DNA from 4 places in the Desulfosporosinus sp. Sb-LF genome. Region 4 is predicted to be linked to each of the others. Evidence: riboswitches for the same ligand, from Rfam matches in the RefSeq annotation. Region 4 holds a riboswitch; each other region holds the start of a gene.

Region 1 (7,693 bases), on a different contig from region 4:
GCGATTTTGTATTACATCTGGCTATTTATTTTTGCCAGTTGTGCTTGGTAAGCTTCTAATGATAAATCGCCTTTGACAAACTTATTTTCCAACAGGGTAATCCTTTCTGCTTTGGATAACGGTCTTTCGCTATCAATATTAACTGCACTATTTTCACCTTCAAGAGGCATCAATATATGTTTTAGCTTGTCAAAGGCTTCAAAATATCGTAGACCAAATATTCTTTGAGAAACTGCATTCATGTGAATACCGTCCGGATTGGCTTGAAGACCTGAAGCTGTAACAAAGTAGCAATTTTTCTGCGAATTAGAAAAATTTTCAAGTTCTTTATTGACTAATGGGTACACTTGAAAATATTCACCAAACATGCCACTACTTAAATAGTCCCCAAGCCCCCCCATAATAAGAGGTATGTTTGGCACAGAGAGTTCATGGCGGAATGCCTCGACAATGAGTAAAAACTTTTCATAGTAACGGCTAGAGAGTTCCGGAGAGCATTCATTTTCGCCTTGATGCCAAAGTATTCCATCCAACACGCTAGTTCGTTGGGCAATCTTTGCCTGGAACACCGCGTGTTCAAATAATACTCCCCCCACAGCCCAGTCATCAAGGCTGGTGCCACCATCAGCGCAAGGAATTAGCCCAATTTCTTCATTTTTATGTTTTTGACACCATGCCGCCGCAAAGGAGGCTGCAAGGCCAACACCAGAAAAAGGCCGATCATAGTTTATAGGTTCCGTCATAATTTGCCAGCGCCCGTTTCGCAGCATCTTTATTCGTTCATTGCAAATCGGAGGGACATCTTTCAGAAATCCCCGTCCGGCCATATTGGATTGTCCAACCATTAAAAAAGAATGTATCATAAGTATTTAATTCCCCTTTATTTTACCTCTGTTCTTTGCTGCATATTATCTGCGAGAATTAACTATTCTATCACTCAAAGTCTACTACTGGAATTTATTATACATCATTTATAACGTAGGAGCCAAAAAGCTATCCCGCCTGCATCGCAAACGGGATAGCTTTTTGGACACTCTGAGGCAATTACATTCTGTCCGCTCCCGTAGTCTCCCCTAGCCGGGGAGCCTCCGCTCGCTGAGATATCCTTTGCGGTCTTAGTAAATCCGCTGCGGGTGATCTGGCCTCATCCGGCCAGCAGCCACACATTCCCTCAAGAATTTCGGGAATCCATGGCCACGGCTGATAAGCCGCTCTTTCCCTCCTGTTAGTCGGAAACAAGCTGACGGAAACGACAGCCACGGCATACCACGCCTGTTACCCCACCCTGCTAAAATAAACCTTCAGTGAAGGTAACACCAACGTGCGGTGAGATGACAGCATGAATGTCATGTGTAATAATTGCACTTGTGTAATTGTATGTTATATTTTAATTTTTCTAAAATGATATAACTCGCCAAATGCAGCACCGCCTAAAATCAAAATCGCACCAACGATTTGAACCATACTCAGATGTTCGTTAAGAATGATTGCCGAAAATACCAGAGCGGATAAAGGGTCAATATAACTACATATAGCCACCGACTGTGCTGGAAGCTCATGAATAGAAGAAAAATACAAATAACATCCAATCCCTGTATTAACAACCCCGAGAAATAAAATCAGTATAATATTTGTACCGGATATAGAAATTGTCCCTTTGTGCATCAGCAAGGTGTAAAGAGTAACTACTGCACAGGCAGTAACAAGTTGAACGAGGGTAATTTCAAGTCCGTTAAGTTTTTCCACCTTTTTATTCGAAATTATCATTGTGGCATAAAGCAATGCAGAAATTATTCCACACATAAGTCCCCAAGACATACCCTCTGTTAAAAAATCCGAACCGTTGACGAACACCATACCCAAAGCAACCATGATAATACCGATCATTTTGCTTACTGTCATTTTTTCATGGAATATGAAAGGCGCAACTGCTATTACAATTACCGGCCCACAATAATATACAAGTGTTGCAGTACTGACACTAGTTAGCCGATAAGCCTCAAATAAAAATATCCAACTTAACCCCATAGAGATACCAGAACCCAGCAGATAGACCCATTGCCTTTTTATTTGCTCAAATTGTGGTCTTTTCCGCCCTAATATGAAAACGAGTCCTAATACCAAGCTGCCAATAATGGTTCTTGAAAATACAATTTCAGAACTGCTTAGCATAATATGACTGGCCACTATGCCATTTGAACCAAAAATGAGTAGAGACACTATATATTTCACATATGATTTCGTCATTTATTCTTGCTTCCCTTTCGTAGTAACCTAATAATACTTCTTTGGAAGTCCCTCTTTTTTTAGGCTGCCAGAGATACTTGTCTAAACCTTTCAGACAAATTACACTTTAAAGTCATGGGCACCCTTCCTTAAATAAAAAGGCCCCGCTATGAACGATGCCTAATGTGCCCAGAAATGCCGAAAAGTCCAGTATTGCTGGACTTTTAATTGCATCAATAGTTGAGTTATGTATTGAGATGATAAGGCTAAACCGCAATCTTTGATACAATTTAATGATGCACTCGGCTATTAAATAAAGGGGGTATTTGCATTTTTGAGTGTGCATTTTTGCGGGTTATAAGAAGAATGTGTCATAACTTTATGCACAAATCTCTAAAGTCCTGAGCGAATTAACTTCACCATATTAAATCTAAAAACCTTCCTTAAACGTTTAATCCATGTGTTCTCATAAGAGAGACCAACTTTTCACGGTTTGTATCCTCCATTGTTGTGAGAGGCAATCTGAGATAATCCTTGCAGAAACCCATAGCTGCCATAGCAGCCTTGACCGGAATAGGGTTTACTTCACAAAACAGTGCGTCTATAAGGGTATAAAGTTTACATTGCTGCTCTGCACTGCCGGCAATGTCACCATTAAAGAAACGGGTGCAAATCTCACGTGTCTGTGCAGGCATAATGTTTGAAAGTACAGAAATGCCGCCAACTCCACCAAGCGCCATAAGTGGAACTATCTGATCGTCATTGCCTGAATACAAATCAAGCTTGCCACGCACACGCGCCATCGTTTCAACAACTTTTGAAATGTTGCCATTTGCTTCTTTAATCCCTACTATGTTTTCGTGTTCAGCTAATACCTCGTAGGTTGCAGGCTCAATATTTATACCTGTCCTTGAAGGCACATTATAGAGAATGATAGGCTTTGTACTTTTGTCGGCAATTTGAGTAAACATTTTAATCAGGCCTTTTTGCGTAGCCTTGTTGTAATAAGGAGTAACTACGAGCATTGCATCCGCACCTGCTTCGCAGGCAAAACGAGTGAGGTCATGCGCATATTCGATGTCATTGCTACCTGTGCCCGCAATAATCGGCACTCTGCCTTCTGCGTGCTGAACTGCAAATGTAATTGCTGCTCTGTGCTCGGCGTCAGTTAGGGTCGACGCTTCACCTGTGGTTCCACAAATCACCAGAGCATCAATCTCTTCTGCAATTTGCCAATCGATCAATTTGCCAAACTGCTCATAATTAATTCCTGTTTCGTCCAGAGGAGTGATAAGAGCGGTGGCGATACCTTTGAAAACAGTGTTCTTTTTCATGTTAATTCCACGTCTCCTTTTATAAAAAAAATAGCTGACGGAATCAGCTACTAAATTACCTTATATGATTTTTCAATCATACTGTAATATAGATAGCTCTCCGCAAACGCGACAGTTGAACAAATCTTATTTTGTTCATCCAGCCAGTCCCCACGTAAAGGGGACCAACTTCGGCATCTACACCTTTCACCGAAGCTACGGTCTTACGTAAACCTTAACAACTTCGGGTACTGATTGTACGATGCACCTCTATCATTTTATTTAGTCTATTCATATTCCTTATACTTGTCAAGCCCAAATTAGAGGCACAAAGAGCGGTGCTGGACAGTATTTCACCAGTGCCGTATAAGTAAAATTAGTATACGACATAATTTGCTTACTTATCATTTTCTTTTTTAATCTGTTCTTCTATCTGCTGTTTTGCTTCTGGAGACAATGCATCCATTAGATAATTACGGTCTCTTCTCTGTATTTTCTGATATTCCTGATATATTCTTTTATTAGCCTCTTCGATCTCAGCCTTCAGTTCTCTGGCGGATAATAAGGCACATCCTGCCCCCCTGATAATGATCTGCTGTAAACCGTCTGACGTTGCAACTGTGATATTATATTTTTTTTGATTATCATGGGCAAATTTTTCAATATACTGGTCCGCCGTTTGAGCCTCCTTGGTATATACCATATGGATATTATGATAGTCGATTACTTCCTCAAGGTGCCCCTGAACACGGTAAGCATCAAATACAACGATAATCCGACATTTTCGAATCCCCTGATAATTACTTAAAGTATCAAGTAATTTCATCCTTGCGCCGTCCATATTATCATCTACAAGCTCTTTCAGCTCAGGCCATGCATGAATAATATTATAGCCGTCAACAAGGAGATACTCTTCTTGGGTTTCCTTCTGTCTGCCGACATAGGTAACTGGTTCATAATAACTTTCGAGGGCTGTCTTGCGTCTTTTCCAGACAGACTTCTTCCCTTGGTTCGCATAGAAGGTGTTATTGATAATTTGGTCAATCTCATCTAAACTGATCCACTTCTCTTCTTTGTATGGGGCCTGGTTTTGGGCTGTTTCTTTCGATAAATCGTCTTTTTTCTGAAGATAGCTTTCAACATGCATGTAGTCCTTTACTTTATCCCAATCCACCAAAAAGCCTGCACCATGTGCACAAAATACCGAAGCTGTCGGATTTCCTGTGTCTCTTTCAGAATCATATCCGATATTTTCTATGACCTCTAACCCATTATGGCATGGTTCGTACCCTTTCAGGCTACAAAACAACCTGCCAAGACCTTTGGTGTAGGCAACTACCTCTTTCTGATAATTCCTCATGGTAATAACAGGGGCGCTCCCCACAAGAACTGCCATCTCGCCATTTGTCTGTGATATTTCGTATGTGCCATGCATTTTCTCAATGTCAGTCATAGCTCTTCCAACCATTTTCACAGGCAGTTCCAGTTGAAAGGCATAATATGGCTCCAACAATATGGATTCTGCCTCCATTAAGCCCTGGCGCACTGCACGATAGGTAGCCTCCCTGAAGTCACCGCCTTCGGTATGCTTATTGTGCGCTCTACCTGAGACTAACGAAATTTTCATATCTGTAATCGCTGACCCTGTTAGAACTCCTTTGTGAGCTTTTTCTTCCAGATGAGTTAAAATGAGTCTTTGCCAGTTTCTACCTAAGCTATCCTCACTGCAGTCTACCCCAAATTGCAGACCACTGCCCGGCTCACCAGGCTCCAATAACAGGTGGACCTCCGCATAATGCCGTAATGGTTCAAAGTGCCCTACCCCTTCTACTACATTGGCAATCGTCTCTTTATACACAATCCTTCCAGCATCGAAGGCTACCTCAACACCAAAACGGCTTTGTATAAGGCTCTGTAAAATTTCAATCTGCACTTCTCCCATGATCTGTGCCTGTATTTCCTGTAACTGCTCATCCCAGACAATATGAAGTTCCGGCTCCTCTTCTTCAATCTGACGCAGCTTGGGAATCATCACTCTTGGGTCACAGCCTTCCGGAAGTATAATCTGATAGAACAGTACGGGTTCCAATACTGGTGTATTTGAAGCTTCCTCTCTCCCTAAGCCTTCTCCCGGTCTGGTTTGGCTGAGACCTGTTACTGCGAATAGAGAACCTGCTTCTATCTCATTCACTGCCTCGAATTTCTGTCCGGAATAGATACGAATTTGATTAACTTTCTCTTCCCAGATGCTATTTCTTAAGACATCTTTCACCTTAAGTTTTCCACCTGTAAGCTTCATGTGCGTAAGACGGTTTCCCTGCTCGTCTCTGGTTATTTTGAATATTTTAGCCCCGAATTCATCGGGATAGTAAGGTAGCATGGCATACTTCACTATGCCCTGCATAAATTGCTCAACGCCCTCCAATTTCAAAGCTGAACCGAAAAAACACGGAAATACTTTGCGCTCCTTGACAGCTTTTTTAATCCGCACGTTTTCAACATGTCCTGTTTCCAGATAGGCTTCCATCATTATTTCATCACGCATGGCCAGTTGGTCGTAAAAGCCGTCTGTCTTAACTTGTTCAAATTCAATGCATCCATCATCCAGCTGCTTTTTCATTTCTTTCATTAACTTGTCCTTATCCGTCCCATTCTGGTCCATCTTATTGACGAATAAAAAAACAGGTATCTGATACATGTCAAGCAGCCGCCATAATGTTTTGGTATGCCCCTGCACCCCATCCGCACCGCTTATTACTAAAATGGCATAATCCAGCACCTGAAGTGTTCTCTCCATTTCAGCCGAAAAATCTACATGCCCTGGGGTATCTAGTAAGGTAATCTGAGTCTCACCTATTTCAAATATGGCCTGCTTGGAGAAAATGGTGATTCCTCTTGCCCTTTCTAGCTCATAGGTATCTAAATAAGCATCCTTATTGTCCACTCTTCCCAATTTCCCAATTTTACCGCTCAGATAAAGGATACTCTCTGATAATGTCGTCTTGCCCGCATCCACATGTGCTAATATTCCAAAGACTAATTTATTCATAATCTGTTTCAAATCCTTCAATTTGTCTGTTTCTAAAACCACAGCCCGATTAGACCTGCATGTGGATTCTTAAATGATACCAGTAAGTTTGGAATTTAACAATTTTATGGAATTACTTTCACATTAAGAATAAAAGCTTAAAAATTATTTTTATTGAATAGCTTGGCGAAACTCCATGAATCAAACAACCTCAAGGAGGTTAATTATTTGTTCCTATTTACTTTATTCTAGTCCACACTCTTTGTACTCCACCTTCATACATTGTAGGGGAGGTTCACAGTGTTGAAGAGTATTTAAACGCCGTAGACGAAGCATTCCAGAGGATATGCTCTACGCCGGATAGATGTGAATTATGGTACCGTGGGCAAAAACAACTAAACCAGCCGTTAAACCCGCCAGAAAGTCGATGGGATCTAATACCTTCTATCACTCGACCACCGTTCAATCCACTAATGGAAGTTATCTTTCTATCTAAATTTAAATCCTACGCTATTCCTTTTGTACAGGAGTTACCCTCTTTCCCCATACCAAATGGTCAGGCTGCTTATTGGCACTGGCTCTTTATGATGCAACACTACGGAGTGCCGACCCGAATATTGGATTGGAGCCGTGATGCGCTCACTGGCCTTTTCTTTGCATTGGATGGTCGGGGTCCGAGCGATGCAGGAAAAGATGCTGCAGTATGGATTTTGAACCCAGTTCGACTCAATGAAGCATTCTCCTTTCATAGTTTTGTTAAACCAGGCTATATTCCAAATGTCGATGAAGAAGTTGTTAGCCTTTACTTTGGACCAAATGCTGAAATACTTGCTAATAAGAAACCTGCTGCTGTCATCGGTCCCTTGAACAATCCACACATCGTAGCTCAAAAAGGAGTTTTCACCGTATTCCCTCATGAACGAGAGATTACACCACTAAATCTCTTCACAGACGCATCGAACTATCTCCTTGAGATATGTGTCGCCGAGGATAAAATCCCTTTAATCTTAAACCAACTTAAGCATTATGGCATAACACACTTTACGCTCTATCCAGATATCACTGAAGTTAGGAACCAAATTAACATTGAGATCCGAGAGGAAAGCCAGTTGCCTCCTGCCAGTTC
Region 2 (7,693 bases), on a different contig from region 4:
GCATTAAACCATAGGGTTTAATGCATCCTCTGTCTTTTTGAAAATTTATTGAATTAAATGCTGGCGTTAATTTCTTCCGTTGCGTGTTCAATCTCTTCCGGAGACATCCCGTCTTTACCTAAATTAAACTTGATAGCATCGGTCCAAAAAGCACACTTTGCGCTAATCTTTTTAAATACTTTAGAATTAGCTTTACTTTGTTTAGCTCTAGCATCTGCATTGGACTGTACAATCGAACAAATATAAAGTGCTTTAATCCGAGTCTCGTTATCAAGCTCGTTAAACGTTAGGTTCAATTCCGCAATTAGATTACGATAATACTCCGAAAACTCCTCAAAGGGAATTTCCGTATCCATGTGCAAGTATTCCTTCAACTTTTCAAATAACTTCTCCAAGTGTCCAACCTCCAAAAATCACCTTACAATAGCCTTACATAGTATATAACCGTTTGATTAAAATGACAAGAGAAACAACGGGCGTTATTTCAGCAGTGAATAATACAAAATGTTTAGGAATCCTATTTTGCCACCGTCAAATTTGTATCACCGTTAAAAAATACGGAAGTGGTCTTTCCCTCTTCAAAAAAACGCTTAACTACAGCGCGAGATTTCAGAGTATCGACCTTCCAGTAACTGATGTCATTTTCAGTTAAGAAATCGCCAGGTAAAGTTTGGGAATATATTTCAGGCTTTTCAAAATGGAGCAAGATATTCGCCATTGACCATAACTGAGCTACCGAAAGATTAGTCTCCACAGATTGAGACATTTGTGGGATGAGCCATGGCAATCTGGACACGGTTTTAACCTGAAGAAATTCCTTTTCCATTGCTTTCAAAACAGCCTGCTGCCGGGTGGCCCTCGAAATATCTGCTAAGGCATCTTGTCGAAATCTTGCATATTGTAAAGCCTGAGTTCCATTTAGGCGCTGTGTTCCTTTATTAAGGTTAATCACCCCGTCTGTCTTGTCTCCAGTGACGTAATGCATATCTTTATCAACTGTAACAGTTATACCGCCTAATGTATCTATGATTTTTTTAAAACCGGAAAAGTTCGTCATAACATAGCCATCTAAAGTTTGACCGGTTAGGCCTTCAATTATTGTTGTTGTCGTTTTGAGTCCTTTACCCACTCGAGCAGCAGCATTGATTTTGTTCGTTCCATTCCCGGGAATCGTTACTTGGGTATCCCGCGGAATGGATAAGAGAGCCACTTTACCATTTTCAGTATTGATATTGGCCACTAATATCGAATCCGTATTGCTGATCGATGTTTCACCAGGTCGGCGATCCACTCCAATTAAAAGCACCGTAAACCGCTTCTTCTCAGAAGTAGGGGGGGAGGGTGTCGGAGCGTTTTGACCGTTTGTTTGTTGCTGGCCATCATCTCTGAGCTGGTCTGTCCCTTCAACTCCGGTCACTCCGCCTACTTCAACCTGTCTCTCATCTCCCCCTCCATGCTTAGTGGCTTGAATAATGGCCTGTTTTTCATTTCCCACTACTTGACTCACAAGGACACTACCGCAAACTAAGCTGATTCCAAGAAAAAAACCAAGAAGCATGGGTCTTTTGTATGCCTTGTAGACCCGGAGAATCGTTTTGCTATCTTTCTTTTTCTGCATCCGAGCCCACTCCTTGCAAATACTTTTTCTTTAGCATCAGACAATCTCCGCAGAAATATTCTAGGTTTTAACTAACTTTTTTAGAAAAAAATAACTCCCTCGTCGCTTTTTAAACGAAGGAGCTATTCAGATTCGACACCCACTAGATTCTCTATGAGTCTAAAAACAGGATTTACTCCTTCTTTCAACTTCGCGCCATATAATCTTGCTACATCCATTAATAATAAAGGTAGCACTCAAGAATATTTTACATATAATGTAAATATAAGGAGGGGTCCTACATGTACTTTCTTAAAACAATATTCTCCAAGAAAACTTCAACCCAATTTTTAGACACAATCCCAGCTGAATCCAAAATTACTTCTAACGATTCTCTTGAAAATACTTCTGAACCACTTGATATTTCTACGCCTAGTAATCTTATGAGGAAATTTTTCCACAAACGAACTTCATCCCCTTGGGAATCTCCAGAAAATCCTTATGACAACGAAACTTGGGCACCAGAAACTGAATCTGTGGGGCTCTTCCGCAAACACAGGGTCAATTCTGAGGAGTAGCCTACCTATGCCCATCCATAGCAATAGGTAGAGGCTGTGTCTGATTATGCACGGCCTCTCTTTGTCATAGGATTAAGAAACGAGTTGCCCAAACTAGTAATTTTATCGAAAAGGGGGGCTAACATTGAATCCCGGTCACACCCGTGGCTATACACCGGTATTACGAGGTCCTCTACTCTTCCATCAAAATTCCCTGCCTTCTTCTCCGACAACTCACCCTACTCGCCCTACTCAGCAAGTTTCCGGTCCACAGCCAACAAATTTGTTTCTCCCTCATCCTTCTCCCTATACGCTTCAGTCCAGATTCACTCATCCATCATCATTGCCTGTCTATCCTCAATACCTCCCATACTATCCCGCGGTTCCTAGCCGTTCGGCTTCTTCAATGATCCCTTTCTCTTCTTATACTATTTCTCCCCTTTCTTGTGCACCCACGGTCTCCTCTCGAGGATTATCCCTAATTTTAATTGCAACTCTTATATTAGTTGCTCTTGATCTAGTGATTGTTCGTCCGCAAAGACGATAAACGAAAAAGAGTCCGTAGGCATCATACAACGCACACGGACCCTTTTCTTCATTCCTTATAATACTATCGACTTGCCATTTTCAAATAGTTCAACCGTGCAGGCAAAACATCATTTCGCAGCAAATCCGAATGCGTTTCACGTTTCACGATCACATCTGCATAACCTTCCTCCACGAGAACCACTCCTGGCCGAGTAAGACGATTATAATTTGATGACATGGAATAGTTATAAGCACCAGTACAAGAAACAGCGAGTAGGTCACCAGCTTTGGCTTTAGGTAACTCGATGTCCCAAATTAGCATATCACCTGACTCACAACACTTTCCGGTAACGGAAACAGTTTCGGTTGTTTCTTCCACTGCTTGGTTGGCTAGAACCGCCTCATAACGGGCTTGATACAGCGCAGGCCTCGGATTATCTGCCATGCCACCATCAACTGCAACATATTTTCGAACTCCAGGAATCTCTTTTATAGAACCTATAGTGTACAAGGTAGTTCCGGCCGTCCCGACGATTGAACGGCCTGGTTCAACAATAATTTTAGGACGCGGGAAATTCCGTTTTCGACAGGCATCCTCTAAAGCGTCTTCAACCGTTTTAGCATAGTCTGAAATCTGCGCGGGATCATCCCCAGTCGCGTAATAAATCCCAAATCCTCCACCGAGATTCAATTCCTGAAGAAGGAAATCTGTTCGTCCATTGATATCTGCCATATAGTTAATCATGATCTGAACTTCATGTCTGAAAGAATCTAGTTCAAAGATTTGCGACCCGATATGAGCATGAATCCCTTTGACAACGAGATTGGAGTAGGACAATGCTAAATCAAACGCTCGATCTGCTGTACCATCTGGCAATGTAAAACCAAATTTCGAATCAATCTGACCAGTCTGAATGTACTCATGGGTATGTGCCTCAATTCCCGGTGTTACACGAAGGAGGATATCTACTCGAAGATTCAATTCTTGGGCCAGATCATTTAATACACTCATCTCATAAAAATTATCCACGACAATTCGCCCAACCCCAGCTTTGATAGCCATTGTTAATTCTTCTCGGGATTTATTATTGCCATGAAAATAAATTCGTGCCACTGGAAAATCAGCTTGAAGTGCCGTATAGAGTTCTCCTCCAGAAACAACATCTAAGCCCAGTCCTTCACTATCAATAATCCGACACATAGCCAGCGTTGAAAACGCTTTGGAAGCATAAATAACTTCCGCATTTTCTAAGTCTTCAACAAACGAACGGTAATACTGTCGGCAAATATCCCGCATATGCGCCTCATCCATAATGTAGAGCGGTGTTCCAAATTGTTTTGCCAATTCCACCGTGTCACATCCACCAATTTCTAAATGTCCCTGCTCATTCACTCTTTGTGTACCGTGCAACTTCATTTTTCTTCCTCCCTATTCCTAAAAATCAATCTTACATTCCAAAAAATAAAAACGGCAACAGAAGGAGGTCCTCCGTTACCGTACACTATGCACGCTACAATGACCCTCTTCTCTGTTGGGAGTAGTTCTCCACACGATGACTCTAAGCATCGCGTGACAGTCCTGCAGTTCTTCACTACAGACCCAGCGCCAAAAATTGCGGCTTTTTGGGCTTCGGCGAAATCCCCTTTCCTATGGGTTCATCAGTTTCCGCAACTTTCTCCACAGTACTCTTGTCATTCGCGCCTCTACCACACCTCCAAAGAGATGAGGCATTATATAATTGCCATTAATGATACCAGATTTCTTCAAAGAGGTCAATATTCTCCAAACATTTGTTTTCCCAACTACATTAGGCACCTTTTACTAGACCTAATACTGCAGCTCCAATGGCACCAGCGGAGCTACCAAGTTCTGCTGGAATTATTCGCACGTTATGAATGGGATTGACCATTACTCTTCGTAACATTTCTTGCTGAGCAGGGATAAACAACGCATCCCCTGCTAAAGCCATTCCTCCTCCAAGGACGACACATTCTGGATTAAACAAATTGACAAGATTAGCAAGCCCAATTCCCAAGAATCTTCCAGCCTCTTGGAGCACAGCAACAGCGACCGAGTCCCATTCTCGTGCAGCATCTGCAACCTTAATTCCATCCAGAGGCTCCTTTAAAGCTGTTGGAATATTGAACCTTTGAGCGTGTTCTAGCGCGCATCGTGCATGCCTTACGATCGCTGAACCAGAAGCAAGCGTTTCCCAACACCCTGTATTTCCACAGCCGCATTGCGCCCCACCAACTGGGATAATCGTCATATGTCCAACTTCACCTGCAGCTCCACATGTTCCTCTCAATAATTCCCCTCGTACAAAAATCCCTGAACCAATACCCGTTCCTAATGCAATGCAAATCGAATCATCCGTGCCACGTGCAGCCCCAAATGACCTTTCAGCTAAAGCCATACAACGTACATCGTTTTCCAAGAGCACCGGAACCGCCAAATTCTCTTGGACCGGTGCTATGACATCGACATCGGTCCATCCTAAATTCGGACAATTTCGGGCAATCCCGCGTTCAGCATCTACAATTCCAGGCAGCCCGATGCCTACCGACATAATCAAGGAATCTTGCTGGATCCACACTTGGCTAGCCGTTAACACCTCATGTAATATTTCGGAAGCCCTACGCGCTGGATTTGTCTTCATTCTCTGCTCCCTGATCAATTTCCCATCAGCAGTAACAACTGCGTAAACAATATTTGTTCCGCCTATATCAATGCCCAAATAATGCCTCTCTGTCACCCTAGCCTCTCCCCCTTCGATCAAAAAACCGCCACTTCACTCATTACTTTTACTCGTATATTTATCTTTCCTCACTATATGCAGTTTTCGACTAAAGATTAGGAAGAAACAAGACGGTATTAAATCCTTCGGAATGAAAGAAAAGAGAACCTTTCAGTTCTCAAAATGCCTCTATACACTTTTTATGCTCCCCGTTGTCCTCCCTTAAGTTCTTTGATACCAGTACGAATATCCGCACTAACATCCACCGACCACTTTCCACACCGATCTCCCCACCGCGCCAGGCTTGTCTCATCCTGCATGATTTCTACAACCTCACATCGATTGGCACACCCGGAACATTCAAAGCTTTTCGCTTGGAATTGAGTCTCAGCCAGATGTAAGCCGCGGAATCGACTCTGCATTTCTGGTCTCATTCCTACTTTTTCCTGCGCTAAGTAAGCTGCCCCTAAGGCACCCATAACCCCATAATGTTCGGGCACAATCATCGGTTGCCCTAACTCATCTTCAAAGGCTTTACATATTCCAGGGTTTGCGGCCACACCCCCTTGGAAGAAAATCGGTCCCTGAATATCTTTATTTTTACCAACGTTATTTAGATAATTACGCACCATCGCCTGGCAGAGCCCCGCCAATATATCGGGAAGCGAATGTCCTAATTGCTGCTTGTGTATCATATCTGATTCTGCAAACACTGAGCAACGACCGGCAATCTGCACAGGATGTTTCGCTTGAAGTGCCAACGGACCAAACTCCTCGATGGGAATCCCCAATCTCGCTGCCTGCTGATCGAGAAATGATCCTGTTCCTGCTGCGCAAACAGTATTCATTGCAAAATCTGAAACGACCCCATCTCGAAGAATAATAATCTTCGAGTCTTGTCCTCCAATTTCCAGGATGGTCTGTACCTCGGGGTTAACTCGCGATGCAGCCACGGCATGTGCAGTAATCTCGTTCTTTACAACATCAGCTCCAAGTAAGGTCGCTGCGAGCTGACGAGCGCTTCCCGTGGTTCCGACCCCGATAATCTCGGCTGATTTTCTCATTTTAGCTCTTAACAATTTAATTCCCTCTTGAATGGTTTGCATCGGCCGTCCTTGTGTTCTTAAGTAAAGAGTTTCTTCCACAGTATTATCTGACCGTAACAAAACGATATTCGTACTAACTGATCCAACATCGACCCCTAAAAAGTACTTATCTTCCCTCAACACTTAGCACATCCCCTCTTGTTTGTCCTATTCCTCGTTGAAGGTCTGCCCTTTCCAGCAAATCCACGAACGCTTCTAAACGGGTTTGTATCCCGGCTTGCCCAGTATGCTCATCAACAATAAGCGTCATAATCGGCACTTTATACGCTTCTTGAATCTTAGGCAAAACACTGGCAGCCACAATCTCTGGCATGCAAGACAAGGGGAAAATTTGAATGATTCCATTAACCCCTTCCTGCGCAAATTTCACTGCAGCGCCCACTGTCTCCTGACCATGTCCCCCTACAAAATGAGGCAAGTAAGGTTTGGCATGACTTGGATAGGATTTAATCGATCGATATCCTGGAGCTAGACCTTGAAACACGTGATTCCCAACCCATCCTGAAAGGTATATGGAACGATCCACTTCCACCCCTAAGCGTCCGAGCTCTTCCTCCAGCCCCATCGAAGTATAAGGATCAAGAATAGTGTAGATCTCCCCAACGATCCCTATACGCAAGGGTTTCTGAAACCCTTCAGGAGGGGTTCCTAGCTCCTCTTGACGTTCACGAATATTTTCCTGTACCCAGCGAACGGTATCCTGTACCCCCTTATCCGACATGGTCTGGGCAAGACGACGTTTGGCGTCATGATACAGTTTCTCCGTTTCCATCGGTATTGGGAGCCTGGGCCGAGCCGCATGGATTAAGTCTTCAACTCGATCCATTGCCACACTTTTTCGATAAGCAAAACGTAAGGCCTTGAGGATTTGTGCCCAAGAATTATCCTTTCCTGCGAGATATCGGATACGCTTAGCAAGCCCGAGCAAACTTCCATCTGGTGGTTCAAGCGTCACCACCTCGTAATCATACCCGGCATCCCGAAGAATCTGTCGTTCAACCTCTCCATAATAACCAAACCGACAGGGGCCGATCCCTCCGGTAATTACAATCGTATCGGCCCCTTCCTTTGCAGCTTCAAGATAATTTCCAAGATTCAACTTCAGTGGTAAACAAGCAGATTCTGGAGACAACCGAGTACCCATAGTTAAGGTTTGTTTACTGTTAG
Region 3 (7,693 bases), on a different contig from region 4:
GCCATCATGGATAAAAAGTTTTGGGTTGCCAAAAAGTCTTCCCCCAGAGCTGTCTCTGCCATTAAGTTTGAGTTCAGCAAAAAGAAATACGTGGTTATGTTAATGATGGTTGCCGTTCTACTGATTATCAATTTTGCGATTAACTTTATCAATCCCACCTATCGACAACTGGGTAATACGTTATTTGGAATCGGTGGGTTAACCTTCGGAAGTGGCTATGCAATGTTACCGTTTATCCAAGATGCCATGGTTAATCAATACCATTTTGTCACAGATAAGGAGTTCGGTATCGCATTAGCCTTAAGTTTACTAACACCTGGTCCAGTGACTGTTATTTCCGCCTTTATCGGCTATAAAGTTGCAGGTATTTTCGGAGCAGCCTTGGCTATGGCCAATATGTATCTACCTGCCTTTACCTTTGTGAATATTATCTCAGATCTCTACAATCGTGCTCGTAAGGTTGATAAATTTAAAATGGTTATCACTGGAGTTGTTGCCGCCTTTATCGGTACACTATGGGCTGTGATCTTTAAATTGACGGGTAGCTCGTTAGTCGATTTGCCGACCTATGGAATGGCTATAGCAGCCTTTGGAGTACAGCGTTTTACCAAGATCGATACGCTGTGGATCATCATCGCCGGAGCGTTGGTGTCGCTGGTTATTTTCTAACAACACATTTGCCTACGGATTAAAGAATTGAGTAAAACGCAATGTCCAAATCAAAACGAAGGGCCCTGACTCAAGTAGATTTATTCCACTTAAGCCAGGGCCCTTTATGAACAAAAACTTATAACACCTGGTTCAGAAAACGTTTGGTTCTTTCATGTTTGGGATTCCCAAAAAACTCTGTCGGATGCCCTTCCTCGATCACTTTACCTTCGGAAAGCATGAGTACTCTATCCGCGACTTCTTTGGCAAAGCCCATTTCATGGGTCACTATAACCATAGTCATTCCGTCCTTCGCCAGATCTCGCATTACTGAAAGAACTTCCCCGACAAGCTCTGGATCTAAAGCGGATGTTGGTTCATCAAAGAGCATCACGTCCGGCTCCATGGCAAGGGCTCTGGCAATGGCAACCCGTTGCTTTTGCCCACCTGATAATTGTTCCGGATAATGTTCCGCCTTTTCTGCCAGGCCAACCTTCGCTAAAAGCTCTAAACCCTTTTTTCGGGTCTCAGCCTTATGCTTCTTCTTGACGTAGATGGGAGCTTCCATAAGGTTTTCGATCACGGTTTTATGGGGAAAAAGGTTAAAATGCTGAAACACCATGCCCATGTGTTCACGAATCATATTCAGATCGGTCTTATGCGGATTCACAAGCTGTCCGTTTATGCTAATTTGACCGCCATTAGGAATCTCTAAAAAGTTGAGACAACGCAAAAGTGTGCTTTTACCGGAACCACTAGGGCCGATGAGTACAACCACTTCATTATTCTTAACTTCCAGATCAACATCTTGTAGAACCTGAAGACTGCCAAACGACTTTTCTAATTTTGTCACTTTAATCATGCCACTGTCACCCTCCCTGCTTTTGAGGTATCAAGGCGGGCCTCAATCTTATTAAGAATAAAGGTAAAGATCAATACGAGAGCTAGATAGTAAAGTCCCACAACAAAATAGGTCTCAAAGGGCATGTAGTTTTCGCCCTGCGCAGATAAAGCGGTATTATATAGTTCTGTTACTGCGATATAGGCCACCAACGAAGAATCTTTAAGACCTATAATAAACTGGTTCCCCAAGGAGGGAATTGCTCTTTTAAAAGCCTGGGGAAATACAATTCGCCGCATTGCCAAAGGATAAGGCATTCCAAGTGAACGAGCCGCTTCCAGTTGACCTTTGTCAATGGATTGAATGGCCCCTCTAAAAATCTCCGCGATATAGGCCCCTGAATGGATACCTAGAGCTAGTGCCCCAGCCGTAAAATCCTGGAGTACCAAAACGCTGGAAATCCCATAGTATAGAAACATTAGCTGTACAATCAAGGGAGTACCACGAACTAAGCCAATATAAATATCCGCAATTTTTTGTAAAACTTTATTATGAGAAATTTTAAAAAACGCAAAGATTAAACCGATAAAGGTAGCAATAATCAATGAGACCGCAGTCAGAGAAACCGTAATACCAGTCGCCTTTATGAACGCCATCCCATGATGTTGAAAAATTGATGAGATATTGTGTAGGAAATTCATTCGTTTCGACCCCTTCAATATACAGTGCGCGATGAACGCGCACTGTAGTTACTTCAACTTGATTGGCATAAAGACTCTGGAAACTCGACAATTACTTCAAAACGTTATAGCCAAACCATTTGTCACTAATTTTTGCATACGTACCATCCGCTACCATACCTTTGATGGCGTCGTTTAATTTCTTCATGAGTTCTGGATTACCCTTGTTAATACCAATACAAATTTTATCTTCAGTGAGCACAGAGTCAATTGGTTTGAGCTTCAAACCTTGTTCTTTGATAGCCGATATCCCTACAATTTTATCGGTAATGACCGCATCAATTCGACCAGAGGGTAGATCCTGAAGAGCAAAAACGTCACTGGAGTAGGGCTTGATTTTGTCTGTGTACTTTTCCGCAAGGTCTTTCCAAGTGCTAGACTGAATAACTCCGATTACTTTACCTTTTAGATCGTCTTTAGTCTTGATAGTCGTGTTCCCTTCCGCAACAAAGATTTGAGCCCCAGAAATATAGTAAGGATCAGAGAAGTCGATTTGTTGCGCACGTTCTGGAGTAGCCGTCATACTTGCGATAATAGCATCATACTTGTTACCTTTGAGGCCTTGAATAATGGTTTCCCATGGATTCGTCACCGGATTGGGCTTTAATCCAATTCTTTTGGCTACCTCGTTTCCGATTTCTACGTCAAAGCCAACTAATTCCCCGTCTTTTTTATAGTTTAGCGGTTTGTAAAGTCCAGTCATAGCAAAGGTTAACGAGCCTTCTTGAATGGTTTTTACGGTTTGCGCTTGTGTGGTCGGTGTTGAGGCGCTTTCCTTAGCTGTTTGCGGTTTGGAGCCACATCCACTCAGCGATAGTAACATCATCCCCGCTATGGCAATTGCTACAACTTTTTTAACGTTCATTTTAGTTTTTCTCATTTCTTTTCATCCTCCCAAGTTATTCTGATTCTTGCATAACCTTAAACACACTTACAAAAATAAAAATCCCCCTTTTTGTTCGAAGGAGGATTAAGCACAAAGTAAGCACCTGAAAAGGTGACAGTTCATCCCCTGCGCCTAATACCTTCATCGAAGATAGCTCTCCACAGCGGATTGGCATGCCGGCTGTGACAGTCTTGCCCCTATTTGGAAACAATCCCAGCCCCTATACACAGCAACGTATAGAAACTTCGGCAACGTATCCTTTCGTTCACTTTCCATGGCTGTGCTGAGCCTCAAGCAAACTACTTTTATAAGCTGCGACCTCTACCTCACCTGAAAACTAGGCGAGGAAACTTATGGAATTCTAACATCTCGATTATAGTCTGAAATAAAGAGCAAATCAAGACTTGATTTGCTCTTATAAGTATGTATATTATATAATTTAACAGAATTCAACAAAAGTCGATACATAAAGGCTGATGATTTACGACAAGTACCTAGTAGCTTATTTGATGATAGAATGCGCTAAAAAAGGAGAACTATTTATATGTTAAAGTGTCTTGATGATGTATTGAAGATTACCAAAGAATTAGTTAAGGTTCCTAGCGTTGTTAATACTTCTGGTGAAAAGGATATGGCAACTAGCATCCATCATATGTTAGAAGCATTTCCTTATTTTGTTGCCAACCCAGAGCATTTGGTGTTAGCTCGCACTGTTGACGATGAAATCGAACGCTATAACGTGATTGCTTTTGTGCAAGGGACTAAAAAAGTATCGACCGATACAGTTATTTTAATGGGGCATCTTGATACTGTCGGAATTGACGACTATGCCCAGTTAAAAAATGTTGCGTGTAATCCTGAGGCATTAGAGACTGCATATAAGTCGGAAAAACTCCCGGCTATAGTTGAGCAACACTTAAACTCTGACAAATGGCTGTTCGGTCGCGGGGTCTTGGATATGAAAGGTGGCTTAGCCAGTCACATTTATTTGCTAAAACACTATTCAGAACACCCAGAGACCTTAGCCGGGAACCTCTTACTCATCGCGGAGTGCGATGAAGAGGACAGCTCCCACGGCATTCTTTCTGCTTTAAAGGTACTGAAACAATGGAAAGAGAGCTATCGTTTTCGTTATATTGCGGCAATCAACGCAGATTTTGTCTCCCCCAGGTATGATGGAGATAAAAATCGATATATCTACAAAGGAACCGTCGGAAAACTCTTGCCTTCCTTCTTCATTACTGGGAAGGAAACTCATGTTGGTTCTTGTTTCGAAGGACTTGATCCCAATTTTCTTGCTGCCGAACTCACTCGAGAAATTAACTACAACCCGTTCCTCAGTGACAAGGCCTATGGTGAGACACCTGCTCCTCCGGTCTCACTAAAGCAAACAGACTTAAAACCTTCCTATACCGTTCAAACCGCTCTGTCTGCTTACGTTTACTATAACTTCTTTATTTATTCATGGAGCCCAAAAGATGTCCTAGATAAGCTCAAACACCACGCAGAAATTGCTTTTGAGAGGGCTTTAGAGACTTTTATAGAACGTTATAAGGCTTATTGTGAACTAAGTGGGGAAACCTATCAGCCTATCCCTTGGGATGTGCGAGTGTTTACTTATGAGGAATTTCATCAGCAATTAATTGACCAAAACGGCGAAACTTATACAAAACACATGAAAGAATTCACTGATGACCTTTTAACGGACGCCACCTTAGATATTAGAATGTTTTCTGCCAGGGTGGTTGAAGAAGCGTGGAAATTTATGAAGGATAAAAGTCCTGCAATGATCCTGTTCTATTCCTCTCTCTACTCTCCACGAATCGAACTCACAGGAAAAACCGAGCAAGAAAAACGGTTAATCGAAGCACTAGAGGGAGCCGTCGCCAAAATCCAGCCTAACTACCCGAACCCCATTGTTACTCGGAACTTCTTCCCCTATATTTCAGACATGAGTTTCGTGGCCTTAAGTGATGATGAAGCTGGGATCCAAGCGGTTTGCTTAAATAATCCAGCATGGGGAACAAAACACTATGTAGAATACCAAGATGTACGGGATATCAATGTTCCCGTGATCTGTATCGGACCGTATGGGCTCGATGCTCACAAAAAGCATGAGCGGGCTGAGATTGCTTACTCCTTTGAGATTGTTCCCAACCTCATTAATGAGGTCATCCAAGATATCTTGAAATAAGTCTCAAATTTCTATTATTTCCCAAGTAGTGTTGGGAGACAAAAAAGAGGATTATTCACTTTCAAGAAAGTGAATAATCCTCTTTTGCAAATATCTGCTAGATCGCCTCATCTATAGCTTTCTTCAACACTATTTCTACCTGTTGTGCAATATTTAGTAGTTCTTCTTGCCCCAACATGCCAATCATAGAAGTAGGACGCATCATTCCCATATAAACACTGTTTTCTTTTTCATACACAACCATTTTACACGGTAAAAAGTATCCAACTTCAATATGACAATCCAATACCTCTTTAGCTTGTTGTGGATTACATACCTCTAACACCTTAAAATTCTGCTTAAATTCTAATCCCTTTTCCTCTAACTTTTCCTTAAAATTGAGCTCCCATAATACCCCAAACTTATTTTCACTTAAGCTTTTTTTCAAATCTTCAACGGCTGTTGAAAAGGTTTTACTAGTCTTTACCTCATATTTTATATCCAAGATAAATGTCCCCCTTAGTCGTTTTCTTTATATTCATGATTAGTCTTTACAGAACTGAGTAATTCAACTATCACGCTGGATTGATTATGCCTAATAAGCGGTCTCGTTCCTCTTCCAAGTCCTCGCGTTCTGCTACCATCTTAGGTTGCACAGAATGAAACGGCCAGCGTGCCTTTAAATCTGCTAACTTTTTTTCTACAGCGTCAAGCTGCAGGCTAAGTTCCTTCTGTCGATCTTCATCCATTCGTTTTTTCCTCCTCTATTGATTTGAATGTAATAGCGCCATGTATGCATACTTCCATACATGCTTCGCATTCCGTACATAGATTGGGGTCGACAACCGTGAGATGTGCGACCATTCTAATCGCTTGAACCGGGCAAGCGTTGACACAGTGTTTGCACCCCCGACACATTCTCTCCAAAATAAACGCAGGCATATTCACTCCACCTTTTAGGCATTTTTATCGACTAAACTAAAAAGGTATTTTCAATAAAAATTTTTGTTATAAATACCAGATCTCTTCTGCCTCCGTGAATTTAATTCCTCCATTTCTCATGAAGCAAAAGCGCATGCGAAAACTAGATCCCCTATAATAACTCATGTGCTTTGCAATAGTCATCAATCTATTTTCGGCAAATGCGAACTTGTGCCCGCCTTATAATGTTTTAGAAACAAATCGAAATATTCTCCAATAATTCGTTCTTGTGCTATTTCGCCTGTAAGTTTTAAAATTTCCATTGCTGCTTCTATCGTACAAATTGTGCCTTCCACCCTGCCCCTTCGCAAACTAAATCTAGATTCATAATCCGGTTTAAGAGAAACAAGGGGCAAATCCTTTAAATAGTCGCTCTTTCGAACTATTTTTCTAGCTTCCTTCCATGTACCATCAATTAACACAAAGGCAACTGGTCCTTCTTCAACCTCACCTACGGATCTAGCTACCATATCCGTACTCTCCGCCGGAAACAACAAATACGCTTTTCCTCGATATTTCTGAATATTCGCCATTAGTCCGGGAGATGGGTTGGTTCGTTCCCATAGGAAAATCTCAGTTGAGCCAGGATTTATCAACTTAAGCAATCTACCTGTACTGGAAGCTCTATAAAACTCTCTTTCACTTGATAGGATCAAAAACTTTGCTTTCGTGTTTATAGGAGAGACGATATTGCAAATGCAAGTTAATGTGGGTAAACCACATCGGTTACAACTCTCGTACAATCGTGTTATTTGTTTAACCTTAATGGGTCTGTTCATTTCTTGTATCTCCTTATAAGCTCCTCGATGACCTCATGAGGGCTTGCCCAATTTATGGGTGTAAGGCACTTCGGTTATGGCATTTATGGCACGAATCCGCTCCCTGTTGCATGAGGGATTGCTGGCACTTGCTTCCATAGACTAAGGGTATTTTGAAGGTCTTGCCTGTTACACGGCTACTCTGTACCCAATCGCTTCCTTGATGGCGACTGAAGGGCAATTCCTCTCCTTTTACCGTCATCAGGATTTCATCCCCATTTTTCAACTCTGGGAATTTCGGATTTGTTATCTTCTCCTCAAACGCTAGGTCATTAGGATCCTCGATTTGCTTGGTTCGGGGAAGGGCTTCCTTGGTACCATGACAATCTTGACACTGCAGATGCACCGCATCATATTGAGAGGTATGGAGCTTGTTATCTCCCATAACGTCTTGTCTTGTGTGACAATCGATGCAGTCCAGACTCACTTCACACTGAGCAAAAATTTCACCGGGTAAATAGTAATCTTTGAGGCGATCTAGCCAATTTATATCTCCAGCTTTCCAGTCGCTAACGACCTCTGTCATATCTGTACGAATAGCAAAACTCATTTTTAAAGGATCATGGTTCCCTTGGTTATGACACTGATTACACTGGGTATAAGGGA
Region 4 (7,693 bases):
TTAATTTCCTCCCACTCTACAAGCTCAGCCTGCCCTAGTACTAATTTCAAACGTACCTCGAGAATTTTAGTTTCCAAGCCACTTTAGGCACATCGGTTACCTAACAGTAATGATTATACCACCTCGAATGGACATTTTGTTATATGAGACTTCGCGTGCGCCCCGGCGGTGCAAAACATCGGAGAAAAGTATATAATGAGGCAAAAAGCATTCTTTAATACTTTAGTGTTCTGAATCAGCCCTTGGGTTGGCTCTCATATAGGAAGCAAATTCAGAATTGAATTAAGTTGAGGTGGTGGATAGTTCATGAAACCAATAGATAAATCGATTGTACAACCTGCGCTGGACATTTTTCTCAACCGCGAAGTGTATCTCCACCTTGAGACGACAAACGGAGCATATGCGGTCCATAGCCAAGAGAGTAAGATGACCGTTGGTGCGTATATTCGCAATGGTCGCATCTGCTTTGGACGAGGGATCATCACGGGTGACGGTCCGTACCGCGTCGGACTCAAGACGGAACTCGGCTGGGTTTACGCGGAAGGACTGACCGATTTTGAGATAGAGCAAGAAGCTCAGCTATTGCTTGCCGGTCATGATCAAGAGGGACGACTGGCTGTGTCGATGGAACTCAGTTTTTCTCCGTTTGAATTGTAAACTCGTCGCATCACCCGCTTTATACGGGTGTTTAGAGTTATCAGTGAAATTATGATTAACGTGGGAGGAATCATTCTTTGGAACAACATGTTCTCGTAATTTTCCCCCATCCAGACGACGAAACGTTTGGATGTGGCGGAACCATAGCGCTCTTCGCCAAATCAGGGGTTCCTGTCACTTATGTCTGTGCTACTCTGGGGCAAATGGGTCGTAATATGGGAAAACCGTTCTTTGCTACTCGAGAGTCGCTGCCGAAGATTCGGGAAGCAGAGTTAGCTGAAGCTTGTGAGGCGATCGGCATTCAACGTGTCATTAAACTCGGGTTACGGGATAAAACGATTGAATTTGAAGACCCAGATCTGTTGTGCGATAGGATTGAACGGACTCTCCGGGAGATTCGTCCAACCCTAGTCCTTACACACTATCCTGGCTATGCGGTGCATCCGGATCATAATGCTCTTGGAGAGGTTACGATCCGTGCTATTTCTCGTCTTTCCGTTCATGAGCGTCCTATCGTATATGCCCATGCTTTTGCACGCGACTGTGAAGGAGTGCTTGGACCACCGGATATCGTCAACGATATTTCATCCGTGTCAGAATTAAAGCTGGCTGCGGTGCAGGCCCATCGATCACAATCCCAAATGTTTCTGGCTCGTATCGCGAGTGAACCACTCAGGGAACAGTCCTCCAAAAACCAGTTCAGTCACATGCTCCAGAGCGAATCTTTCTGGACCTATCGTTTTTCGTAAGGCATCCTTAATGTTCATCTTATAGCCAAAACATAAGTATTTTATATGAGTTAAAATCAAAATCACCGAGTTGTCGTAATGTCCTGAGGGAAGCTTAAAATTGTATAAAAAGGCTGCCTTTTTGTGATGCCATAGACATCATTTTGAGACAGCCTCTTTAAATTTCAACAATTCATTTTAAGATTTAATCCTCTAAACCTGAAAAATCCAAGGTAGCAAAAAGGTCTTCAATCGTTTCCGCCCGCCGGATCATTTCAACACTACCGTCCATCTTGAGAAGTAACTCTGCCGAGCGTAATTTACCATTATAGTTAAATCCCATAGCATGACCATGTGCTCCCGTATCATGGATAACGGCAATATCATCAATATCCATTCTGGGTAATGCCCTATCTATCGCAAATTTGTCGTTATTTTCACACAAGCCCCCTGTAACATCATAAATGTAATCACACGGCCAATCTTCTTTCCCCATCACCGTTATGTGGTGATAAGCCCCATAGAGCCCGGGGCGCATTAAGTCGGCCATACAGGCATCTAACCCTACATAATTTTTATATATTTCTTTCTTATGCAATACTTTAGTTACTAAATAACCATAGGGACCCAAGATCATCCGTCCGCTCTCCATGGCGATTTTCAAAGGGTCCAATCCCTTATCCACAATCAATTTATCGTAAGTGCTCTTTATCCCTCTACTTACAGCCTCCAAGCTAACTGGTTCTTGTTCTGGTCGATAAGGGATTCCAATACCCCCGCCCAAATTAACGAATTCAATTCTTATTCCTAACTTCTCGTATATTTCCCCTATAAGCTTAAACATCATACTGGCAGTCTCAATAAAATACTTAGAATCAAGTTCATTGGATATAATCATCGTGTGGATCCCGAAGCGTTCTACTCCCTTTTCTCGGGCAATTTGATAGGCTTCAAAGATTTGAGCCTTTGTTAAACCATATTTAGCGTCAGCTGGTTTACCAATAATCGCATTTCCCCCATCGCGCAAACGACCAGGATTATAGCGAAACGAAATGATTTTAGGCATACCGAGATATTTTTCTAAATAATCGATCTGAGTTATGTCATCGAGATTAATGATTGCGCCTAATTCTTTGGCCTTTTTATATTCGTGAACAGGAGTATTGTTCGAGGAAAACATAATATTTTCGTCAAAAATTCCGGCCTTTTCAGCTAAAATAAGTTCTGCCATTGAACTACAGTCTGCTCCGAATCCTTCCTCACGCAAGACTTTAAGGATATATGGGTTAGGTGTTGCTTTAACTGCAAAATACTCTTTGAATTCAGGTGCCCAACTAAAAGCTTCAATTAACTTACGGGCATTTTTCCGAATGGCCCGTTCATCGTAAATATGAAACGGTGAACCGTATTGCTCGATCATTGTCTCCAGCTGTTCCTTGGTAAAAGGTAATACTTTCTCTGCCACTAATGTTCTCCTCCTATTTCAATGATTTATAAATAATAAAAAAGCAGTCTAAAGAGCGCACTCCTAAACTGCTTAAGTATCTAAGCGAATCTTTAAGAGATAGTGCTCCACCCAACGTCTAGGTGACAGTTATGTACATATTAAATACACAACCAGTAAAAGTCCTTATACCGCAGCCTTTTACTTCGGCAATCATTCCTTTCGGCACACCTCATAGCTGGATCGCTTAGTGTGCTTAGTCTTAATAACTGCACCTCTATCATAATTATCAAGTTGTTATATTATGCAACAATGTTTAAATAAATGTCAATCCATTCTCGTTCGGATGCATTTTTAATCTACAAAAAGCGTTGTAAAACTGTTGTTGTATACATTGATAAGGCCTTTGTCCGTTATCCTAATTTCGGGAATCACAACAAGCGACATCAGCGACATGGTCATAAAGGGCGAAGCAAGCGGGGATCCGAGAGCTGCCCACGCATCGGAAAGCTCACCGAGAGCATTAGCAACCTCCTGCGCAGATAAATCGCTCATTAGTCCGGCTATCGGCATTTTTAAAAGTGCGAGAACCTTTTCACCTTGGACCGCCGTCATGCCACCGGAACATTCAACTAATGTATTCACCGCAAAAGCCATATCGACGTCATTCAACCCCAGCACAATCAGGTTGTGGGCATCATGCGCGTAGGTTGACGCAACCGCGCCCTTTTTCAGACCAAAGCCATGAACAAAACCAACGCTTATTCCACCATCCGGCTTATGCCTGTTAATGACCGCAACCTTGCAGATGTCTTTTTCTGTTGCAAGCTCAACTTCTCCGTTTCTAACCGGCAGAGCTTCAACTATTTCGGTCGTCAGTACATTTGAGTCATGAACGCCGATCACCCTTACCCTTGCGGTCTCCGCGCCGAGGGGTGCTTTGACAATAAAGTCGTCAGGCAAAAAAATCCGGGTTATTTTCACCGAAGTTTTAAGCTGCTCCGGATATTCATAGCCTCCAACAGGCACGATGAGGCTGCCCTTTTCCGCCACAAGCTCCCCGTTAATGATCACTTTTTCAACTCTGACCTGACCCAAGTCGCTCAAAATGTTGATGTCAGCAAAACGGCCCGGTGAAATCGAACCGATATCGCGTTCCATGCCGAAGCAGCAAGCGGTGTTAAGAGTTGCCATCTGTATTGCCGTCACTGGCCGCACACCCATGGAAACTGCGAGGCGAATAATATAATCCATGTGCCCGCGCTTTATGATGGTGTCTGCATGTAGATCATCGGAAACTAGCAGAGCAAGTCTCGTATCAATTTCGTGCTCCGTAATTGCCTTAATCACTTCGGGAAGGTCATCCCATGCAGAACCTTCCCGGATCATTGCATACATTCCAAGTCGCATCTTGGCAAGAGCTTCACGCGCACTGGTAGATTCATGGCAACAATTGATTCCTGATGCAATATAGGCATTTAATGTAGCGCCTGTATCCGTCAGCGGGAAATGGCCTGTTACCGTCTTGCCCGCCTCAAGCGTTTTCTCTACCTTCTCGCAGGTTTGCGGGTCACCACACAAAATGCCGGTATAACTCATCATCTCACCAAGTCCCACAACGCCTTCCAAGTTCATCGTGTTTTGTATATCCTGTGGCGTTATTGTACTGCCTGTATTTTCAAGGCCAGGCGACGCAGGTACACAGGATGGTATGGTTGTAAAAACGCGCAGGGGCGTTGCTGCCCCATCTTTCATCATGGCAACCATACCGTCAAGGCCCGCGACATTTACAATCTCATGTGGGTCCATAAATATTGAGGATGTCCCGTGGGGAATAGTAGATTTTGCATACTCTCCCACCGTCATCAGGCTACTTTCTACATGAAGATGCCCGTCTATGAACCCAGGTACCAGATACATTCCTTGTGCATCAATAATGACCGTTTTTTCACCAATAGTCATCGTGGCATCGCCTACAAGTGCAACACGACCGAATGTTACCGCAACATCTGTGTTTGGCAGAATTTCTCCGGTAAAAACATTGACCAGCTTGCCGTTTTTAATCACTAAATCAGCCTTTTGTTTCCCCTGCGCTGTTGCTGTAAGTTGCCTTCCGACTTCCCACAGCTTATATCTCTTGTTCAAACAAATCCCTCAATCCATCACATACTTTATATTTCATCTTATATTCTACACATCCTGTATTGTATCATGCTTTGGAGGACTTTTAGCGCTACAAAATTACTACTTGTAACCGAAATGCGCACATGGGGATACTGGCGGTCATTCGTTAGCTAACTCCAGCAGGCGCTGATTTACCTTATCATTATAGACTCCACCATGATAACAGATAACAGTTTGGATATCATATTGAATTAGCTTCATCAGTGATCTTTTAGCTGTATTTATATCAGCCGCATATTCTGGTTTTGGTCCTACCATTTGACCGTCTATTACGTTAAGAGCATCTCCGGTAATAAGAGTTTTGCTCTGGTTTAGATATAAGCAAATGTGACCAGGCGTATGCCCCGGTGTGTGAATTACCGTGATTCCTCCACAGTATGGCAACACTTCACCATCATCAATCGTTGAGTCTACGTTAAATTTTAATTTGAGCGATGCTTTGAAAACTTTCTCCATTTGTTTACGTTTTTCTTCAGGAAGAGACTCCAACCTTTTAGCCATTTGTTCTGGATTCAATTTAATTAGTGGTTTTTCTCCTTGGATATAGGGTCTTTCCTCTTTGTGCGCCAGCACTTCTACTTTATGGTCTGATAACCTCAAGATTTCAGACAAACCACTCATGTGATCTAAATCTTGATGAGTAAGAATCACTTTGTTGAGCTTACTGAATGGAGCACCAACCTGATCCATAACCTTCCGAATTTCCGGTAGTTGGGAGGGCATCCCTGCATCTAATAAAATAATAGTCTCATCATCCCAGATGAGTGTTGGATGAATTATACTTTGATCACCCATAATATTCATTGTTAATTCGAGTGTTTCTACACCTTTAGCTATGTTCATTTGGTTCCACAGCTCATGTTTGAGCCTTGGATCACCTCCCTTTTCATAGAACCTCTAATTTTTCAGTCCAAAAGTTATGCTGAATATTATAAGCTAATTCCTTAAATTGCATACTGAGTTAGACGCGGTTCCGGTATCCAACATTTTTCAACCTTTTCTGGGAACATTTCATCTTGTCAAGAATTGATCATATTATAAGATTCTTCGTAATTGGCTAAATTCCTCCAAGACAATTCTCCAACAACAAATGGACTTCCAAGGTGCCCAACTTTAACATTTTATCTCAACTCAGAAAAAACTTTACTTGGAGACGGGGATGCTACCCTAAATTAAGAGATGAGGTTAACCCTAAAAAAATACTTACTAGGAGCTCTGCCCTCGCCCCAATAAATAACGAAGCGAACCCGTATGTAATGGCGGGTTCGCTTCGTCGTTTATTAAGTTAGCTTTGTTGTTTTAACCTATTCATAACGTAGTGCATCTGGGTGTAGTTTCGCTGCTTTCTGGGCTGGGAAAACTCCGAATATAACACCGATAGCCACGGAAAAGGCAAACGCCATGATTACAGGAGATGTTGTGATTTGGGTAGACATTCCTGCAAATTTATTCGACAAGGAGGAACCTCCTGCCCCGAAGAAAATGCCCATAATACTGCCTAGCATACTCATGATGACGGCTTCAATCAAGAATTGAAGCATAATCGCCCTTCGTTCAGCCCCAGTCGCTTTACGAATCCCGATTTCCCGGGTGCGCTCCGTTACCGAAACCAACATAATGTTCATAATGCCGATTCCCCCCACTAAAAGAGAGATTGCCGCCACTCCACTGAGCAAAGGAGTCATGGATTGGGAAACACCTTCAGCTGTTGACAGAATATCGGTTTGACTGTAACTGTAAAGTCATTGGCTGCGTTGCCGGAAAGGCCATACTGCTGTCTTAAGATTTGGGTGATCTCGGCATAGGAAGGCGTTGTACCAATGACCTGCGTACTGGTATTTTGGCTTCCGATAACAACTTGTACTTGCTTATTCTGCGTCCGCTCCACTTTTGATAGCATTAACGTCACCCATAGTCATATTGGTTAGACTTCCGCTTCCCCCTTGACTCCGCCCGCGTTGGACTGACCAGGGGACACAATCATGTCCAGAGATCTAATGAAAGCTGTAATCTTAACTATATCTTCATATTCTCCTCATGGAAAATACAAATTTTTATCTTAATATTATTCATGTAATAGTTTCGTCCAACATAGTTAAGGGAATTGGTAATAGATAGGTGTTGGTAGTGGAGTTATGTCCTCTTGAAGGCCCACGGTACCAATCATAAAGGGAGGAAATTAGAAATGTTAAAACAGACTCAAGTTCATAAATCGACCAAAAGAACCTGGATAGTAGCAGGTATGTTATTGTCTTTTACCATAATTGGACTGAGCGGTTGTGGTTCCACAAACACAACTTCTTCACCTGCCACAGCTACAACTCAATCATCGTCTTCGAGTCAACAAAACCAGGGACAAACTACTCAAAAAATGGTCCAAAATCCCGCACTAAAAGCCGTTATGGAGATAAGTCGTCTGCAAAGAGATCAACAAAACGCTTTAACTAGTGACCAAAAAGCTAAGATTAAACCTATCTTGCAAGAATTGATTAGTACGCCTGATCTAAGCCAAGATAGTTTACAACAAAAGGCTGATGCAATTAACGCTGTTCTAACCGACCAACAAAAAACCGTTTTAACTGCTCCGAGAACTCCCAATGGAACTAAGCAAAACCCAAATAGCTCAAATGGAAACTCAACAAATGGGAATAGACCCCAAGGAGGAACTGGCGGAAAACAG

The links. A riboswitch is a leader RNA that binds a small molecule or an ion and turns the genes downstream of it on or off. The one in region 4 is predicted to bind lysine.
Region 1: another riboswitch for lysine. It lies ahead of dapA (4-hydroxy-tetrahydrodipicolinate synthase); the one in region 4 lies ahead of lysA (diaminopimelate decarboxylase).
Region 2: another riboswitch for lysine. It lies ahead of lysA (diaminopimelate decarboxylase); the one in region 4 lies ahead of lysA (diaminopimelate decarboxylase).
Region 3: another riboswitch for lysine. It lies ahead of E4K68_RS13415 (ABC transporter substrate-binding protein); the one in region 4 lies ahead of lysA (diaminopimelate decarboxylase).

Annotation. Positions count from the first base shown of each region.
Region 1 covers NZ_SPQR01000001.1:413,729-421,421, reverse strand. Annotated here, with positions in the region: gene E4K68_RS02075 (sialate O-acetylesterase) at 12-863, opposite strand; gene E4K68_RS02070 (hypothetical protein) at 1,045-1,260, opposite strand; gene E4K68_RS02065 (DMT family transporter) at 1,381-2,247, opposite strand; gene dapA (4-hydroxy-tetrahydrodipicolinate synthase) at 2,670-3,560, opposite strand; lysine riboswitch at 3,646-3,820, opposite strand; gene E4K68_RS02055 (TetM/TetW/TetO/TetS family tetracycline resistance ribosomal protection protein) at 3,937-6,588, opposite strand; gene E4K68_RS02050 (FRG domain-containing protein) at 6,804-7,693, shown strand, end outside.
Region 2 covers NZ_SPQR01000001.1:162,999-170,691, reverse strand. Annotated here, with positions in the region: gene E4K68_RS00860 (hypothetical protein) at 54-395, opposite strand; gene E4K68_RS00855 (LCP family protein) at 518-1,618, opposite strand; gene E4K68_RS00850 (hypothetical protein) at 1,900-2,175, shown strand; gene lysA (diaminopimelate decarboxylase) at 2,765-4,099, opposite strand; lysine riboswitch at 4,214-4,397, opposite strand; gene E4K68_RS00840 (ROK family protein) at 4,491-5,438, opposite strand; gene E4K68_RS00835 (acyl-CoA dehydratase activase) at 5,621-6,646, opposite strand; gene E4K68_RS00830 (acyl-CoA dehydratase activase-related protein) at 6,633-7,693, opposite strand, start outside.
Region 3 covers NZ_SPQR01000008.1:103,524-111,216, reverse strand. Annotated here, with positions in the region: gene chrA (chromate efflux transporter) at 1-669, shown strand, start outside; gene E4K68_RS13425 (amino acid ABC transporter ATP-binding protein) at 788-1,510, opposite strand; gene E4K68_RS13420 (amino acid ABC transporter permease) at 1,507-2,190, opposite strand; gene E4K68_RS13415 (ABC transporter substrate-binding protein) at 2,282-3,109, opposite strand; lysine riboswitch at 3,259-3,447, opposite strand; gene E4K68_RS13410 (M20/M25/M40 family metallo-hydrolase) at 3,660-5,309, shown strand; gene E4K68_RS13405 (DUF302 domain-containing protein) at 5,407-5,793, opposite strand; gene E4K68_RS21110 (hypothetical protein) at 5,864-6,037, opposite strand; gene E4K68_RS21105 (4Fe-4S binding protein) at 6,030-6,230, opposite strand; gene E4K68_RS13395 (tRNA-uridine aminocarboxypropyltransferase) at 6,413-7,048, opposite strand; gene E4K68_RS13390 (hypothetical protein) at 7,101-7,693, opposite strand, start outside.
Region 4 covers NZ_SPQR01000004.1:176,674-184,366, forward strand. Annotated here, with positions in the region: gene E4K68_RS07280 (YojF family protein) at 307-657, shown strand; gene bshB2 (bacillithiol biosynthesis deacetylase BshB2) at 735-1,406, shown strand; gene lysA (diaminopimelate decarboxylase) at 1,591-2,850, opposite strand; lysine riboswitch at 2,943-3,117, opposite strand; gene ade (adenine deaminase) at 3,184-4,974, opposite strand; gene E4K68_RS07300 (MBL fold metallo-hydrolase) at 5,113-5,856, opposite strand; gene E4K68_RS21025 (FtsX-like permease family protein) at 6,318-6,638, opposite strand; gene E4K68_RS21030 (hypothetical protein) at 6,695-6,913, opposite strand; gene E4K68_RS07310 (hypothetical protein) at 7,199-7,693, shown strand, end outside.